3 regions of the Halopseudomonas litoralis genome follow, and region 3 is predicted to be linked to each of the others. Evidence: predicted binding sites of a transcription regulator. Region 3 holds the regulator's gene; each other region holds the start of a gene.
The links. The regulator sigma-54, encoded in region 3, starts transcription at its own class of promoters, with help from an activator protein. The targets are predictions, from matches to a motif close to ANTGGCATNNANNTTGCTNT.

Region 1 (5,803 bases), 1.9 Mb from region 3:
AGCAGCGCAAAGAACGCGATCAGTCTGGTTGTAAGTGCCGATAACTGCATGGAATCCAAACCTTACCCCAGGGGTGACGCACGTCAGAATGTCGGCGTCTCTCTATTGAAGGGTGAAGCCAAGCAAGGACCATGCCGTTCAAACAGTATTCAGAGGAGTTGATTGATGGCGGGCATAATGGACTCGGTGGACAAACGCACTCAACTGGTCGGCCAGAATCGACTTGAGTTGTTGTTGTTCAGACTGGGCGGTCGTCAGCTGTACGGCATCAACGTGTTCAAGGTGAAGGAGGTGCTGCAATGCCCCCGCCTGACGCTGTTGCCCAAGCTGAATCCGGTGGTACGCGGTGTGGCGCATATTCGCGGTGGCACCTTGCCGATCATTGATTTGAACCAGGCGACCGGTGGGCGTGCGCTGGAGGATTTGTCCAGCGCCTTTGTCATCATCACCGAATACAACAATCGGGTGCAGGGCTTTCTGGTGCGAGCAGTAGAGCGCATCGTCAACCTGAACTGGTCCGACGTACACCCGCCACCACGGGGCACCGGTCGCGATCATTATCTGACCGCGGTGACGCGGGTGGACGAGCAGATGGTGGAAATCATTGACGTCGAGAAGGTACTGGCCGAGGTCATCGCCGGAGAAGAGTCTGTGCCGCAGCGCGCTGCCGATGCAAAGGTGCTGACACAGGCAGCCAGCCACAAGGTGCTGGTGGTTGACGACTCAGCGGTGGCGCGCAAGCAGGTTGCTCGGTGTCTGGAAACCCTGGGGATTGAAGTGGTTGCCCTCAATGATGGTCGCGAGGCGCTGAACTGGCTGCGGGCGCAGGCTGATGCCGGGGTGCAACCGGCCGATTCGCTGCTTATGATGATCTCGGATATCGAAATGCCGGAGATGGACGGCTACACTCTCACTGCCGAGGTGAGAACCGACCCGCGGATGAAAGACCTGCATATCATGCTGCACACATCACTCTCCGGCGTATTCAACCAGGCGATGGTGCGCAAGGTCGGGGCGGATGATTTTCTGGCGAAGTTCTCTCCCGACGATCTCGCCGAACGGGTCATTCAACGATTGCAGGTGGTAGGCGAGGCATAATGCGTGAGGGTGTTCCTCATGCATCTGGATTGGAGCATTGTGTGTGACGGCAGTTGATCAGAGCTTCAACCTGTTCCGGGACTTTCTTGAAAGGACCTGTGGCATCGTGCTCGGTGACAATAAACAGTATCTGGTGGCCAGCCGGCTCAACCGGTTGCTGGAGCAGCGAGGTATCCGAGACCTTACCGAACTGATGCGGCACATGCAGCAGCAACCGCATTCGGGGTTGCGTGAGGTCGTCGTAGACGCCATGACCACCAACGAAACCCTGTGGTTTCGGGATGTCTACCCGTTCGAGATCCTGAAAAGCCGGCTGATTCCCGAGTTCATCAGCAATCAGCCCGGGCAACGCCTGCGCATCTGGTCGGCCGCCTGTTCATCAGGGCAGGAGCCCTATTCACTGAGCATGGCCATTGATGAATATGAGCGCGCCAACCCGGGGCAGCTGCGCGGTGGTGCGCAGATTATTGCGACCGAGATTTCCCCCAGCATGCTGGCAGCTGCCAAGGCTGCGCAGTATGACAGTCTGGCCATCGCCCGCGGTCTGTCCCAGGAGCGCTTGACCCGCTATTTTGACGAGCTTGCGCCGGGCCGCTGGTCGGTGAAAACGCCGGTACGCAGCCGTGTGGAGTTTCGTCAGCTCAACCTGCTCGACAGCTACAGCATTCTCGGCAAGTTCGATATCGTGTTCTGCCGCAATGTGCTCATCTATTTTTCCGCAGACGTCAAAAAGGACATCCTGCGCCGCATCCATGCCACACTCAAACCCGGTGGCTACCTCATGCTCGGCGCCTCCGAGGCATTGAATGGTCTGCCGGAGTTATACCGCATGGTGCAATGCAGCCCGGGAATCATCTACCAGGCCCGTTGAGTTCCGCTGTTTGCCGGGTAGCCGTTACACGCTTGCCGCCGGGCGGAAATCCCTTGCCGCCCGATCTTCTCATAAACCAATAAGTCTTTGATTTATAACGTCTATATGATAATGGCACAACTATTGCTGAAGCTGATGGCAACGGCAATAGAACTCTGGCCGCCGGGCCACAGTGGGGAATGTCATTATGAGTTTGAGTTTCGATCGCGCTCTGGGAATACATGAGAAAGCGCTGGCCTTTCGTGCCGACCGCGCTGGGGTGTTGGCCAACAATATCGCCAACGCCGATACGCCCAATTATCAGGCCCGCGACCTGGATTTTTCCGCCGTGCTGGAGGCCCAGCAGACCGGTGGCGATCAGGGTTTCCAGGCGGCACGCACGCATGCCCGGCATCTCGATGTGGAAGGTTTCATCGACCAGGCCGCCGGCCTGCGCTATCGCATGCCTTACCAGGCTTCAGTCGATGGCAACACGGTGGAGACCCAGGCCGAGCAGGCGCGTTATACGGAAAACGCCATCGACTTCCAGGCCAGCTTCACTTTCCTCAACAGCAAATTCAAAGGGCTGATGACAGCCCTGCGTGGAGACTGACCATGTCGCTCAATCAGGTATTTGATATTGCCGGTTCCGGCATGAATGCACAGTCTCTGCGGCTCAATACCGTGGCCAGCAATATGGCCAATGCCGAGACCGTATCCAGCAGCGTCGACCAGACCTACCGGGCGCGCCAAGCGGTGTTTGCCACCGTATTCAACGAACAGCAGGCCGCCGGTGGCTCGCTGTTCGCACCGACGGATCAGGCCGGGCAGGGCGTGCAGGTGCTGGGTGTGGTGGAGTCGGATGCGGAGCTGCAATCGCGCTACGAGCCCGATCACCCCATGGCCAATGAAGAGGGTTATGTGTTCTACCCGAACGTGAACGTGGTGGAAGAAATGGCCAACATGATGGCTGCCTCGCGCGCCTATCAGACCAATGTGGAAATCATGAATACCGCAAAAACCATGCTGCAGCGCGTGCTGACGCTGGGCCAATAAGGGAGTGGGCGAATGAGCAATATAAGCGTCGGCAACAGCCTGCTGGATCAATATCAGGTTGATCAGGGCCGCTTTGCCAAGGGTGATGACCTGGGCAAGAACGAATTTCTCGAACTGCTGGTCGCCCAGTTGAATAACCAGGATCCGATGTCGCCCCAGGAGAACGGCGAATTCATCGCCCAACTGGCGCAGTTCAGCACCGTTGAAGGTATCGAGAAGATGAATAGCTCGATCGATGCCATGGCCAGCAGTTTCCAGTCCTCCCAGGCGCTGCAGGCCTCGTCGCTGGTGGGCCGGACCGTGATAATTCCAACGGATCAGGCAATGATCGATCCCGAGGCCGGCTTTACCGGGCAACTGGCATTGCCGCAAGCCAGTGGCGCGGTAACGGTGAATGTCTATGACGATGCCGGCAGCGTGGTATCCACCATCAACCTGGGCGCGCAGGAAGCGGGTATCAACGAGTTTGCCTGGGACGGCAAAGATGCCAGCGGCAATGTCTTGCCGGCCGGCAAATACCGTTTCGAGGCACAGGCCAGCATCAACGGTGAAACCATCCAGCTGGCCACTTTGCTGCCGGCGAACGTGGATAGCGTCTCGCTGGGAGTGGGCCACGGCGGTGAAATGGTTCTCAACCTGGCGGGGCTGGGCAGTATCGGTCTGTCAGAAGTCTTCACAATCGGTAAGTAACGTCGTCCGACAAGTATCAACAGGAGTCAGTCATGTCTTTCAATATCGGTCTCAGTGGTATCCGGGCGGCATCTTCCGATCTGAATATCACCGGTAACAACATTGCCAACGCCAGTACCGTGGGCTTCAAGAGCTCGCGTGCGGAGTTTGGCGATATCTACGCGGCATCCATTCTGGGTACCGGCAGCAATGCCCAGGGCAGTGGGGTAGTGTTGAACAACGTCGCGCAGATCTTTACCCAGGGCAATATCAACTACACGGAGAACAGCCTGGACCTGGCAATCAACGGCAACGGCTTCTTCGTCACCAGCAACAACGGTGCGCTGAGTTACACTCGCGCTGGCTATTTCGGCACCAACCAGGAAGGTTTCATCGTAAACAACAATGGCGAGCGGCTGCAGGGTTACGGTGTTGATCCGCTGACTGGCAAGGTCACCGAAGGGGTGCCGACTGATCTCAGGGTTGATACCCGGGCGGCCAACCCGAACCCTACCAGCAAGGTAGCCTCGACCTTGAACCTGAATTCCGCGAGTGTCAGATTGCCGGCGTGGGAGAGTGCGTTTAAACAAGCGCATGATGCGGTTCTGGCGCCTTCAGATGAGGAACTTGTCTCAATCAAAGCGCAAAGCGAGACTGCTCGTGCTGCCTTCGACAGCGTGATTTCTGATCCGAACTCCTCCCCGGAGGAAATTGCAGCGGCTAAGGCGGATGCACAAAAAGCCTATCAGGATACCTACGATGCTGGTGTGACGGCACTGCTGTCAACACGCACGCCTGAGCAGCGTGCCGCTGCTGAAACTGCGGGTCAGGTAGCCGCTACAGCAAGCTTTGATCCTGCTGACTCGTCGACTTTCAATAGCTCGACGTCAGTGAACGTATACGATAGTCAGGGCAACGCCCATGTCATGACCAAATACTTTGTCAAAACCGACAGCAACAGTTGGGATATGCATGTGATGATCGGCGGTAAGCCGGTTGATCTGAATGACGTGGCAGGGCCGGCGCAACTCAAATTCTCCGATACCGGGCAGCTGCAGACCCAGCAGCCGATAGCAATCACCGGCTGGGCGCCGATGGACAAGGCGGGGCAACCTACAGGCGCCATTTCACCAACGAGCTTCGAGCTGAACCTCAATGGTTCCACGCAGTACTCCGCTGCCTTTGCAGTAACTGCGGTATCTCAGGATGGTTACACCACCGGTGATCTTGCTGGTCTGGAAATCGACGATCAAGGCATGTTGATTGCCCGCTACACCAACGGCCAGACCAAGACTCAAGGGCAGTTGGTATTGGCTACCTTCGCCAACCAGCAGGGGCTGAAACCTTTGGGTGACACAGCATGGGCGCAATCGAGCGACTCTGGTGAGGCGGTAATCGGTGCGCCGGGTACCGGCACTCAAGGTCTGGTGCAGTCCGGCGCATTGGAGCAATCCAACGTCGATCTGTCAGAGATGTTGATCAACCTGATCGTTGCCCAGCGTAACTACCAGGCCAATGCCAAGACCATCCAGACCGAAGATGCAGTGACCCAGACCATTATCAATCTGCGTTAAGCCTCGCTCGCGTCGACAAAGCGGCAACAGCGGCAATCTGATTTGCCGCTGTTGCCGTTTTCTTTTTTCTGTTTTTTATAACTCTTTGAAATCACTGCCAATATTTCGTTATTGATGAGTTGGCATGAACCCTGCTTTATCTACTCCGAGATCATTCAAAACGGCAATTTCCCGTCAGATTGCCGAAGCGGAGTAGAGCGTGGACAAATCCCTCTTTCTTTCCATGAGCGGCGCCAGTCAGAACATGCTGGCCCAGCGCGCCCATGCCAATAACCTGGCCAACGTCAGCACTACCGGATTTCGTCGGGATTTCGAGCAGGCCCGCTCCATGCCGGTGTTCGGTGAGGGGCTGCCAACCCGCGCATACGCCATGACCGAGCGCCCCGGAACCGATATGTCAGCCGGTACGCTGCAGGAAACCGGACGGGATCTGGACATTGCGGTGAACGGTGACGGCTGGATCGCCGTTCAATCACCTGACGGCGGCGAAGCCTACACCCGCGCCGGCAATCTGAAGATCGACGTGTTCGGCATTCTCCGCACCAGCGGCGGCTTG
Region 2 (5,803 bases), 1.4 Mb from region 3:
GGATGAATATGGCCCGCGATACGACGCAGCATTGGAGGTTGGGCGCAGCCTCTATGTGCCGGGCAACGGCCCGCTGGTGTTTAACTTCGGTGATGAACGGTATGCGCCGAGCAATTCCCCGTCGGTGTTCTTCGACTTCCGCTATGTGCCGCCCGCCCGGGTCATCCAGCCGGTAGACAGCGGCGCTGCGTTCAGCTGGCGGCCTGCACGACAGGTGGGAATACCGATGCAATTGCTGTGGGGCAGGGGGCGCCCTCTCGACCCCATTCCGACGGGCATCGATTACCCGGACTACACCGGCCCGATCACCATCATCGTACCGCCGCCGGCCGAGCCGGATATTCTGGAGACCTACATGATTGCGAACAGCGTCAGCCTGGCGGTGCTGCCCGATCGCACGCCTCTGGATGCCACCGGCATCCGGGTCGGGCTCGATATCGACAGCTTCGCCTGGACCCTATCCGCCAACCTGTTCGGACGCACCTCTCTGGCCCAGGTGCGCCCCGACGCCAACGGCCCGAAAGAGGTCGAGCTGACCATCAACGGCCACACCTGGGTATTCATCGTGGAACGCTACTCCGGTACCGGCAAACTCGCTGATGAGCGCTACACCATCACCGGCGTTAGCCAGACCCAGCTGCTGGCCAAGCCCTACGCCCCAGCTCGTAGCCAGAGCAACACGGTACCGCTCAACGCACAGCAGGCCGCTGAACTGGAGTTGCAATATACCGACTTCATCTTGCACTGGGACACCTGGAACGCCGGGCCACCAGACTGGACACTCCCGGCTGGGGCGTTCAGCTATGAATCCAAAACCCCGATGGAGGTAATCGCCGAGCTGGCCGAAACAGCCGGCGGCATCGTCAGCCCCTCGCGCAACAGCCGAGAGCTCACAGTGCTGCCTCGCTACAAGCAGCCGGTCTGGCAATGGTCCAGCGCCATCATGGATCGCATCATCCCTGCCAACATTGTCGCCTCCTGGGGCAGCGAGTGGCAACCGCAGCCGGAGTGGAACAGTTGCTACGTCAGCGGCACCAACCACGGCGTCAGCGTCAACGTCCGCCGCGCCGGTACCGCAGGTGATGAGCCTGCACCGGATGTCTTCCACGACTGGATCACCGGCGAACAAGCCGGCCGAGCCCGCGGTATCGCTGAGCTGTGCAAAGGCGGCAACCAGGAGATCATCACCCTGGACCTGCCACTATTCCCGCAGCAAACCGCACCGGGCCTGGTGGAGCCGGCCATGCTCTGTGAAGTGCGGGACATTGAAGAAACCTGGCGCGGCCTCTGCCTCGCCACCGAGATAACCGCCGAAGGCATCGGCGCCTCCCGGGTCAAGCAAACCCTCAAACTCGAACGCCATCACCGGGAGGGCGCATGAGCACAGTCAACCCATGGAAACGATTTATCGGCCTGCTACCAGGCGGCACGCGCACCGTCGGCACAGTCGCCAGCGTGGACCTGCAGAACGGGACCAGCATCATAACCCTGCGCAACGGGAGTCAGATCAGTGCAAAGGGCACCAGCGTGGGGCGGGGGTTAAAGGCGTTTGTGGTGGATGGGCAGGTGATGGGGCAGGCGCCGGGGCTGGTGCAGTATGAGGTGGAGGTATGACCAAGCTATATTTCAAAGTGAAAGCCCCAGAAGGTCTGAGGCTTTCACGCTAAATGGTCAGGTGAGTGCTAATTAATCCCCGTCGCCAGGCGGCGGTGTAGTAGTACGGCAGCTGGCTGGGAAGTATTTGTTGTTGTCTGCAGTGCTAGGCTTGCACTGCCACAAAATCGGGCCGGAGTATCCTGCAGCGATAGTTGCACCTGCAGTGGTTTGCGGCGTCATCACAACAGTAGATCCGTCTAGACCAGTAACATTTGTGCCTTTGATAGTGGCGGTGACCACGCCACTGGTTACATTAACTTTCTCAACATACTGTGAGGTGATGTCTCCTTCGGCATCCAACCCAGCAGCCTCGTTGTTAGCAGGTAGAGTTCCTTCTGATTGAAAGTACTCTGCAACAGCAGTACGGCCTGAGGAGGCAAAGGTCAATACTTCAGACATCTTTGCGCGGTTAGTGTAATCCTGATAAGCCGGCAGCGCGATTGCAGCCAAAATACCGATGATCGCCACTACGATCATCAGTTCGATAAGCGTAAAACCTTTTTGCATTTGAGCTTTCATTTAAATCTCCATATTTTTTGAAAGGCCGTATGACCTATCTGAGGCATAGCAGGTACCGTGCCAGCTTCTCGATTCTGCATCAGTCTGGGTCTGTACCTTGCGTAAACTGTGGCCTTGCGGAGGTCATCACGCGGAGTCCCCACGACAGGGTTGTGGTTTGTTATCCTATTGGCAGCACTGTTTGGCACACCTACTACTGTGCCAAATGCCAGAATGGCACACCTGATGGTGTGCCAAATCCAATTCAAGGGACGAACCGTGGACGCAATCAGCCTGGATACAGCCATCCTGATCACTGGGATCAGCAAGCGGACCCTCTGGCGCCGGGTCACCGAAGGCCAGCTCACCCGTCTGGAAACAGACGAGCGCGGCCGAGCCATGGTCGCCTTCAGCGAGATCGCACCGCAGATCAACATCCCGATCGAGCCGGAAGATTATGAGCTGCTGGTCGATGCCGACGCCGGCGATGCGGACGCGCAGAACGACTTGGCTCAACTGCTGATCGACATCAATCTGTTGGATATGGGCATGCACTGGTTGAAGCAGGCCGTCGACCAGGAACACCCAGACGCCATGCACAACCTAGCCAAGCTGCACTTTAAAGGCATCGGCGTGCCGAAGGACGAGAACGCCGGCCTGATGTGGCTGGCCAAAGCCTCAGCCCACGGCCACGTGATCGCGCGCCAGCAAATGGATGCATTGGTGTCTCGAACAAACTGACGCAGTAATCACTCACCAAACCCGCCACCCGGCGGGTTTTTTATTGCCTGGAGAAAACCATGCCAGTAATCACTGAAGAAAAGGCCGGCGGCATCAACGTGCTCGCCTTCCTGGATATGCTCGCCTGGAGCGAAGGGACGAGCACCATCAAAGCCTCAGATGACGGGTACAACGTGTTCGTCGGCGGGGCGCTGTTCACTGACTACAGCGATCACCCACGCCGGTATGTGAAGCTGCCCCGGTACGGCATTACATCCAGCGCGGCCGGGCGGTACCAGTTCCTGGCTCGCACCTGGGATGCCATCGTTCGCAACTACGGATTCCGCGGCCGCTTCATTCCCGAGGCGCAGGACCTGGCTGCTATCAAGCTTTTGATGGAGTGCGGCGCCTACCGGCTGATCCAACAGGGTCGTATTGAGGATGCCGTAGCCAAGGCCGCGCCGATCTGGGCCAGCCTGCCCGGGGCAGGGTATGGCCAGCGTGAACATAAGCTCGCGCAACTGCTGGAGATCTACGAAGGAGAGCATGCCGCCGAGCAGCATACTGAGCATGAACTGGTGGCTGTGTACTCGGACTGCGGGGGCGCGCTGGCATGATCGCCGTCCGCGTCCTGGCGCCATACATCATTGCGCTGGCAATTGGCTCCCTGGTCGGATCGTGGGCCACCAGCAACCACTGGCAGACGCGTTACAGCGAGCAGCAAACAGCCCACACCGAGCTGCTGCGCCGGACCGCCGAGGCCAATGCCGCAGTAATCCTGCAGCAGCAGGCTAAGCAGCAGGAACAGTCCTGGCGCCTGGCTGAACTGGATACCAAACACACGCAGGAGCTATCTGATGCACTATCTGAAAACCGCCGCCTCGAAGATCTGTATTCTGCTGCTGATGGCGAGCGCCGCAGGCTGCGCATCGAAGTTATCGTCGCCCGTAACGATGCCATCGTGTCCGAAACCACCAGCGCCCGCAGCGTGGGCGATGCAGCCCCCCTCGAACTCAGTGGAGCAGCTGGACGCTCTGTTTGGAATATTCGAGCCGGAATGATCGAAGATCAGAAGAAGCTGTTGTATTGGCAGGAGCGGGCGAAGGCGGTCACTGCAACGGAAGAATGAGCCCCGCCCCCCCTCATTCCTCACATTTCCCACCTCTCGCTCCTATCGATTACTCCGCTCGGCACAGCCATGACTGCGCATACATCACGCCATCAATCTCCTCTGTCCCCGTCAGCACCATTCCATTGGGCGCCATAGAGTGCAGCTGACAGTCCATCAATTCCGGCCAGGGCGGCTCGCTCAGCGGCCACGCTCCCCGGATTGACGCAACCACAGATGACCGGCCCATCACGCAGCTTTCATGATTGATCGCCACGTCGACCCGCTTGCCTTGGTCTTTGCTCAGCTCTTTTGGCGTAAACGGCACGCCGCGGCGTCGCATCAGGGTTACTCTGAAAATCATGGTCCACCTATACTGTATTTATAGCCAGTATATTGCGGAGCGAGGGAGATATGGAATATTGCCCGGACGGGCGGAGGGGGGATGTAAATCTGATCCGCAATTATTTGAAGGCCCGCGCCGTTATTGGCCTGCAGAGGCATCAAAATTATGTAATTGCGGACTTAATATTGTCATAACATGCTGATTTTGTTGGATATGTCGATGGACTTAAAATCCCTCGGAGGAAACTCCGTGCCGGTTCGATTCCGGCTCCGGGCACCATTTTTAAATCACATGTTTACCGAATTTTACGGAGTGCTTTCACGGTCCGTAATTCAGCTACGCTGTCCGCCCCCGCCGTTTTCTGTCCATCCCGGCTCCCGAAGCGCCCAATAGATTATTGTATCCAGTAGATCGCCAACCTCTCGAGCAGCTATAAAAGCTCAACCAAAGCAAGCCGACGATCCAAGCGCTTTTCTCCAGGCTGTTGTCATGACGTATCCTGATGGCTGCGATAAAGCTCAGGGCAGTTGAATACCGCCAGATTCTGCGTGCAGCCGCCGCAGCTGCTGTACGAGCAGGCTGATGTTGGCGCCGGTGGCATTCAGCTGTAGACGCTGTTGTGCATTCATCAGCGACAGCAAGCGGTTCTCCAAATCCTCAGCCGTAGCCAGCAGCGCCTGCTGTTTTCCAGCGGCAAGCTGAAGAAAACGCTGCGACTCCTGCGGTTGCGGTAATCCGTAACCCTCGCTCAACAGCTCGCCGGGCCGGCTGAGAAAGCTGCTGCCACTCAGCAGTCCCTGCATCATCTGGGCAGCTTCGGTCAGCTCTTGTGGGGCATCGGCAGCCAGGAACCGCTGTTTGAGATCCTGCTGTATCTCCAGCACATGCCGACGCTGAATGGCTTGCTCCAGCACCAGCAAGGCGGCAGTTGATCGGGTGTCCGCTGCGGTAAACCAGGCTTGGCGATCGCTGGCCGGACTGGTGAACCAATCCTCCAGGCGGTCGAAGGGCACCTGCTGCTGGCTGCGGAGCACCTCGAACATGTAATTGTAGCGTTCCCGATATGAGTCGAAATAGTAGCCCTGGCGCAAGGCTGCCTGGCGGTCCTGCAAGGGGGTCAGGTCCGCCAGCCCGCGGGCGTGGAGCAGTTCAAGCAGGCCGGTGGGCGTCAGGCTGTCCAGATCATGCAACTGGGGAAGTGCGCTGCCGCTGCGTAGCAGCTTCAGGGTTTCGACTGCGCAGTTGTTGCTGATGAAATAGTAGGTGCCGTCATAACTCCAGTGCAGAGTGGCGGCCTGCTCAACGAGTCGGTGACGGGCCTGTGCATTGATCCGCAACGGGACCGAACTGAGGTCGCGCAGTTCGAGTTGAGTGTACTCATCCACCACTTTCTGCAGCGGCAGCATGAACAGACGGGAGGGGTAGTTGCCAATCAGCCCATCGAGGCTGGACAGCTGCAGATCATCGACGAAAGC
Region 3 (5,803 bases):
CATATCAGTTCCAACGCCGGTGACCTGTCGGCGCTGCTGAGGGAGATGGGCACCGGTCTGCTGGTTACCGAATTGATGGGGCAGGGCGTCAACGGCGTGACCGGGGACTATTCCCGGGGCGCGGGTGGTTTCTGGGTGGAGAATGGTGTGATCAGTCACCCGGTCCGGGAAGTCACCATCGCCGGCAACCTGAAAGACATGTTCAGCAATCTGCGCTGTGTCGGCTCCGACATCGAGCGACGCGGTAACTATCTGACGGGCAGCTGGTTGGTTGACGGGATGACGGTCGGCGGCGCCTGATAGGCTTTGTATGTGGGAGCGGGGGGGTTACTCCCCCTCGCCGAAGTAGTCGTTGATCAGTTCGAGCAATTCGTCCATTGCCTGCTCGGCTCGATCGCCTTCGCAGGTAATGCACACTTCAGTGCCTTTGCTGGCGGCCAGCATCATGACCTGCATGATGCTCTTGCCGTCGACCATCTGCTGTTCGTTACCGCCGATCAATATGCTGCAGTCGTGCTGTTTGGCCACGCCGACGAACTTGGCTGCAGCCCGGGCATGCAGGCCCAGCTTGTTGACGATCTCTACCCGTTTGCACAGCCGGGTCATGGCAGGTCCCGGTGGCGGATGAGCAGGTTGGGCGATTCGGCGCTGAGCTCCCTGACCAGACGCTCGGCGATGTAGACTGAGCGGTGATGTCCGCCGGTACAACCAATGCCTATGCTCATGTAGCTGCGCTCGCCGGCGGCGTAACGCGGCAGCCATTTCTGCAGGAAGTGGTGGATGTCCTGATACATGTCCTGTACATCGGGTTCGGCGTCCAGATAGTCGCGGATCTGCTGATCCTTGCCAGAAAACGGCCGCAGGTCGGGCTTCCAGTAGGGGTTGGGCAGGCAGCGTACGTCGAATACCAGATCGGCGTCCACCGGCACGCCACGTTTGAAGCCGAAGGATTGAATCAGGATCGAGGGGCTGTTGTTCTGCGTGCTCAGCAGGCGTTGCTTGAGCAGGTCGCGCAGTTGGTACAGTGTCAGATGACTGGTGTCGATCTTCAGACTGGCCAGGTCGATGATGGGTTCGAGCAGCTTCAGTTCCGCAGCAATTGCCTCGCCGAGGGACAGGTTGCCATCGGTCAGCGGATGCTTGCGGCGGGTTTCCGAGAAGCGCTTGATCAGCACCTCGTCAGTGGCTGCGAGAAACAGCACGTCGCAATGGATACCCGCATCACGTACCTGTTTGAGCAGTTCAGGGAAACGCTGAAGGTCGCTGGGCAGATTGCGCGCATCGATACTGATGGCGACTTTAGGCAGGCTCAGATCGGTATTGTTGGCCTGCCGGGCCAACTCCGGCAGCAGGCCTGCCGGCAAGTTGTCGATGCAGTAGAAGCCACTGTCTTCCAGAAGATGCAGAGCGGTACTTTTGCCGGATCCGGAACGTCCGCTGACTACAACCAAACGCATTGATTTCAGTCTCCGCCGTGGCCAGCCATGACCCGATACAGGCTTTCTGCATCCGGGGCCTGTCGCAAGGCCTCGCGCAGGTGCTCCTGGTCAAGTTTTTCGGCCAGCATCTTGAGTATCTGCAAATGCTGCTCGGTAGCCTCATGCGGCACCAGCAGTACGAAAATCAGGTCAACGGGTTCGCCATCCAGGGAGTCGAAGTCGATCTTGCTGTTGAGCTGCAACAGCGCGCCAATGGCTTCCGTACATTGCTCCAGACGGCAATGGGGGATGGCAATACCATTACCGAAGCCGGTCGAGCCGAGTTTTTCCCGGGCGATCAGACTTTCGTAAATGGCATCAGAATCCAGAGCGGTGTGCTGGGCGATCATCTTGCCGATCAGTTCCAGCACACGTTTTTTTGAGCCCCCCGGCACACCAGCGAAGGTGAGCTGGGGGGTGAGTATGTGTTCTATTTGCATGGTTCGCTTTCAAGTCCTACCGGGCATTGACGCCCTGTTGGCGGCCAATATGTTTTTCCTTGTGTTTGATCAGCTGGCGATCCAGGCGGTCGGCCAGCAGGTCAATGGCGGCATACATGTCGGTATGTTCCGCTTCGGCAACCAGATCGTTGCCGGCAATGTGCAGGGTACCTTCGGCCTTCTGCTGGAGCTTGTCCACCTCCAGAGTGATCTGCACGCTGATGATCTTGTCAAAATGCCTTTCGAGGCGGGCCAGCTTTTCGGTTACGTAATCACGCAGAGCATCGGTGATATCCAGTTGAAGACCAGTGATGTTCATTTGCATAATACTTCTCCTGATTGGCTTTATGAACCGGGGTCCCGTTTCTGGTTACCCCAATGGTGCCACTTCTCGTTTTCGTATTCCTTGACTCTAGTCGAATCTGCCTGTGTGCAGGCCTAAACCAGTCGTTTCCGTTCGCTGGATGGCGCGATATTAAGCGACTCGCGATACTTGGCGATGGTCCGGCGTGCCACATGGATGCCTTGTTCTTCCAGTAGACCAGCGATCTTGCTGTCACTCAATGGTTTCTTCGGATTTTCCGCCGCCACCAGCTTTCTGATCAGTGCGCGGATAGCGGTGGAAGAGAATTCACCGCCTTCGGCGGTACTGACATGGCTGGAGAAGAAATATTTGAGCTCGAAGATGCCGCGCGGGGTATGCATGTACTTCTGCGTGGTCACCCGGGAGATGGTCGACTCATGCATGCCCACGGCCTCGGCGATGACATTCAGCACCAGTGGCTTCATGGCTTCTTCGCCATGCTCCAGAAAGCCGCGCTGGTGCTCGACAATCTGGCTGGCAACCTTCATCAGTGTCTCGTTGCGGCTCTGCAGACTCTTGATGAACCAGCGCGCCTCCTGCAGGTGATTACGCAGGTAGGTATTGTCGCTGCTGCTGTCCGCCCGTTTGACCATGGACGCGTACTGACTGTTGACCCGCACCTTGGGTGCGGCTTCCTGATTCAGCTCGACGATCCAGCGATTCTGGTCGCGCCGCACGATGACGTCAGGTATCACATATTCCGCCTCGCCAGAGGCGATCTCGCCGCCCGGGCGGGGGTTCAGCGTCTGGATCAGCGCCACAACCTCGCGCAGCTGATCTTCCTTCAGTCGCGAACGACGCATCAGTTGGGTGAAGTCACGGCTGCCGAGCAGTTCGAGGTGGTCGCGAACTATGCGTTTGGCCTGCTCCAGCATGGGCGTGGAATCGGGCAATTGTTGCAGTTGCAGATGCAGGCATTCGCTCAGGTTGCGTGCGCCGACGCCGGTCGGTTCGAATTGCTGAATCCGATGCAGCACCATCTCGATCTCATCAAGCTCAACCTCGAGAGACGGATCGAGCGAGGCAAGGATGTCGTCCAGGGATTCTTCCAGATAGCCATCGGCGCTGATCCCGTCGATCAGCGCAATGGCTATCTGGTGGTCGGTGTCCGACAGCGGCAGCAGATTGAGCTGCCATTCGAGATGGCTCTGCAGGGTTTCGCCGGTACCGGTGCGTGATGTGTAATCCCAGTCATCGTCATCCTGGCTGGGCAGGGAGCTGGCGGAGGTCTGGTAGATGTCTTCCCATTGGGTGTCGACCGGCAGATCGTTGGGGATCTGCTCGTTCCAGTTGCCTTCTTCTTCACTGTGGCTGTGCTGGTCTATTGCATCAAGGGCGACAGGTTCGGGCAGAGCAGTGGCGGGCGCATCATCGTCATTGCCGGCAGTGTCAGCAGAGCTGGAACTGAAATCATCATCGCTGTCGTCGGCCATCTCCAGCATGGGGTTGGCTTCCAATGCTTCCTGCACCTCCTGCTGGAGATCAAGACTGGACAACTGAAGCAGTCGGATGGCCTGCTGCAGCTGCGGAGTCATGGTCAGCTGCTGCCCCATCTTGAGGACGAGCGTTGGTTTCATAGTGTTGCGGTTTACCTTGTGCCTGTTTCAAGCCATTGATGGTTAAAACAAAATCATGGCTATTCGCCCTAGCATGCCTGAATCCGTCGGGCTTTTACAAACGGAAGGCGTGGCCCAGATATACGTCCCGCACCAATTGGTTGGCAAGGACTTCCTCGGCGCCGCCTTCGGCAATGATGTGCCCGTCATTGACGATGTACGCCTTGTCACAGATATCCAGCGTCTCGCGTACGTTATGGTCGGTTATCAGCACGCCGATGCCTTTATCCTTGAGGTGCTGGATGATCTGCTTGATGTCATTCACCGAGATCGGGTCGACCCCGGCGAAGGGTTCATCCAGCAGAATGAACTGCGGATCGGTGGCCAATGCACGGGCAATCTCTGCACGCCGGCGTTCGCCGCCGGACAGGCTCATACCGAGGCTGTCGCGCAGGTGATGAATATGAAACTCACGCAGCAGCGAGTCGAGTTTGCCTTCGCGACCCTTGCGGTTCAGTTCCTTGCGTGTCTCCAGGATCGCCATGATGTTGTCGGCTACGCTGAGTTTGCGGAAGATCGAGGCTTCCTGGGGCAGATAACCGAGACCCTGGCGCGCCCGGCCATGCATGGGCAGGCGGGTGACATCCTGGTCGTTGATCAGGATGTTGCCCTGGTCAGCCTTGACCAGCCCGACGATCATGTAGAAACAGGTGGTCTTGCCCGCGCCGTTGGGACCCAGCAAGCCGACGATCTCACCGCTGTTGATCGACAGCGATACGTCCTCCACGACCCGGCGTGATTTATAGGCCTTGGCCAGGTGGCGGGCTTCAAGTTTCGTCATTGGTGGCCGGCTCAGTGCGTTTGCGTGGCTGGATGATGATTTCGATGCGTTCTGCAGAGTCGCTGTCCTGTGCGTCAGACCTACCGGCGTCCACTACCTGACGCTGGATGTCGTAACTGATGCGCTGGCCCTGGAAGGTATTGCCCGCCTGCTCGAGGAAAGCGTCCTTGATCAGCACCACGCGGTCGGCAGCTGCATGATATTCAATAGTCTGGGCCCGCGAGTCCACCGGGTTGCCATCTGCTTCGGGCGTCTGCCTATAGGTGGCGGGAGAACCCACGGAAACAAGCTTGCTCACTTCGCCGTTGGCATCGGCGGTCAGGGTTACACGGTTGCCGGTCAGGCGCATGCTGCCCTGGGTAATGATGACATTGCCGGTGTATACGGCAGTATTACGGCGGTCATCCAGCGTGGCGGCATTGGCCTGGATGCGGATCGGCTGATTGGCGTCGTCCGGCAGTGCCAGAACCGGCGTGGCAGCACTCGCCAGCAGGGCAAGGCATAGAGTTCTAAAGAGCGTCATGTTCGCCTCTTACATTGGACAGCAGCTTGATGCTGCCATCGTTGAAATTCGCTTCCATGCCGGTAGCTGTGGTCACGCCGTTGAGCGCTTCGATTCTGACGCTGCGGTCCGTCTCGGCAAGATGGCGGTCGGGAAAGATGGTCAGTTCCGGTGTCGACAGGCGTCGTGCCGATCGCCCGGCCAACTGCTGCTCGATCACTACATTCTGACTCAAAACCACCTGATCGCCACCTGCGCTCACTTCACCGTAGCGGGATTGTACGTCCCAGGGTTGCTGATCGTCTTCGCGGTAATAGAGCAGCTTGGGGTCGTCCAGTTCAGTGACGTCCTTGCCGACCTGATGGGCCGCGCGCACGCTGTGGAGATCGTAGACAGGCTGACCCTGCGCATTCAACTGGCGAATTTTAGCGTTATCCATGAAGAAGTCAGGCTGCAACGGGGCCTGCACCATCTGGGGAGTAAAGCTGGCTGGACGAATATTCCAATAGCCGACCGCGAGCGCCAGCGCCACGGCGAGCAGCCCCACACCGCCGGTGGACAGGTAGCGCGGAAGCTTCACAGGTACTCTGCCTGGGCGTTGTCGAGCGTACCCTGGGCGCGC

Region 1: flgB (flagellar basal body rod protein FlgB) is a predicted target of sigma-54. The motif match lies at 2,080-2,099, and genes of this name have one in related genera.
Region 2: BLU11_RS07990 (pilin) is a predicted target of sigma-54. The motif match lies at 2,221-2,240, and genes of this name have one in related genera.

The regions. Positions count from the first base shown of each region.
Region 1 covers NZ_LT629748.1:2,186,801-2,192,603, reverse strand. Annotated here, with positions in the region: gene flgA (flagellar basal body P-ring formation chaperone FlgA) at 1-50, opposite strand, end outside; gene BLU11_RS10670 (chemotaxis protein CheV) at 166-1,098, shown strand; gene BLU11_RS10665 (CheR family methyltransferase) at 1,142-1,969, shown strand; gene flgB (flagellar basal body rod protein FlgB) at 2,157-2,561, shown strand; gene flgC (flagellar basal body rod protein FlgC) at 2,564-3,004, shown strand; gene flgD (flagellar hook assembly protein FlgD) at 3,017-3,694, shown strand; gene BLU11_RS10645 (flagellar hook protein FlgE) at 3,727-5,247, shown strand; gene flgF (flagellar basal-body rod protein FlgF) at 5,447-5,803, shown strand, end outside.
Region 2 covers NZ_LT629748.1:1,637,135-1,642,937, forward strand. Annotated here, with positions in the region: gene BLU11_RS07980 (hypothetical protein) at 1-1,381, shown strand, start outside; gene BLU11_RS07985 (hypothetical protein) at 1,378-1,614, shown strand; gene BLU11_RS07990 (pilin) at 1,687-2,175, opposite strand; gene BLU11_RS07995 (tetratricopeptide repeat protein) at 2,434-2,895, shown strand; gene BLU11_RS08000 (glycoside hydrolase family 24 protein) at 2,955-3,491, shown strand; gene BLU11_RS08005 (lysis system i-spanin subunit Rz) at 3,488-4,003, shown strand; gene BLU11_RS08010 (hypothetical protein) at 4,053-4,346, opposite strand; gene BLU11_RS08015 (DUF7844 domain-containing protein) at 4,847-5,803, opposite strand, start outside.
Region 3 covers NZ_LT629748.1:275,644-281,446, forward strand. Annotated here, with positions in the region: gene pmbA (metalloprotease PmbA) at 1-300, shown strand, start outside; gene BLU11_RS01395 (HPr family phosphocarrier protein) at 328-606, opposite strand; gene rapZ (RNase adapter RapZ) at 603-1,457, opposite strand; gene ptsN (PTS IIA-like nitrogen regulatory protein PtsN) at 1,463-1,918, opposite strand; gene hpf (ribosome hibernation-promoting factor, HPF/YfiA family) at 1,935-2,243, opposite strand; gene BLU11_RS01415 (RNA polymerase factor sigma-54) at 2,357-3,859, opposite strand; gene lptB (LPS export ABC transporter ATP-binding protein) at 3,954-4,679, opposite strand; gene lptA (lipopolysaccharide transport periplasmic protein LptA) at 4,666-5,202, opposite strand; gene lptC (LPS export ABC transporter periplasmic protein LptC) at 5,189-5,761, opposite strand; gene BLU11_RS01435 (KdsC family phosphatase) at 5,758-5,803, opposite strand, start outside.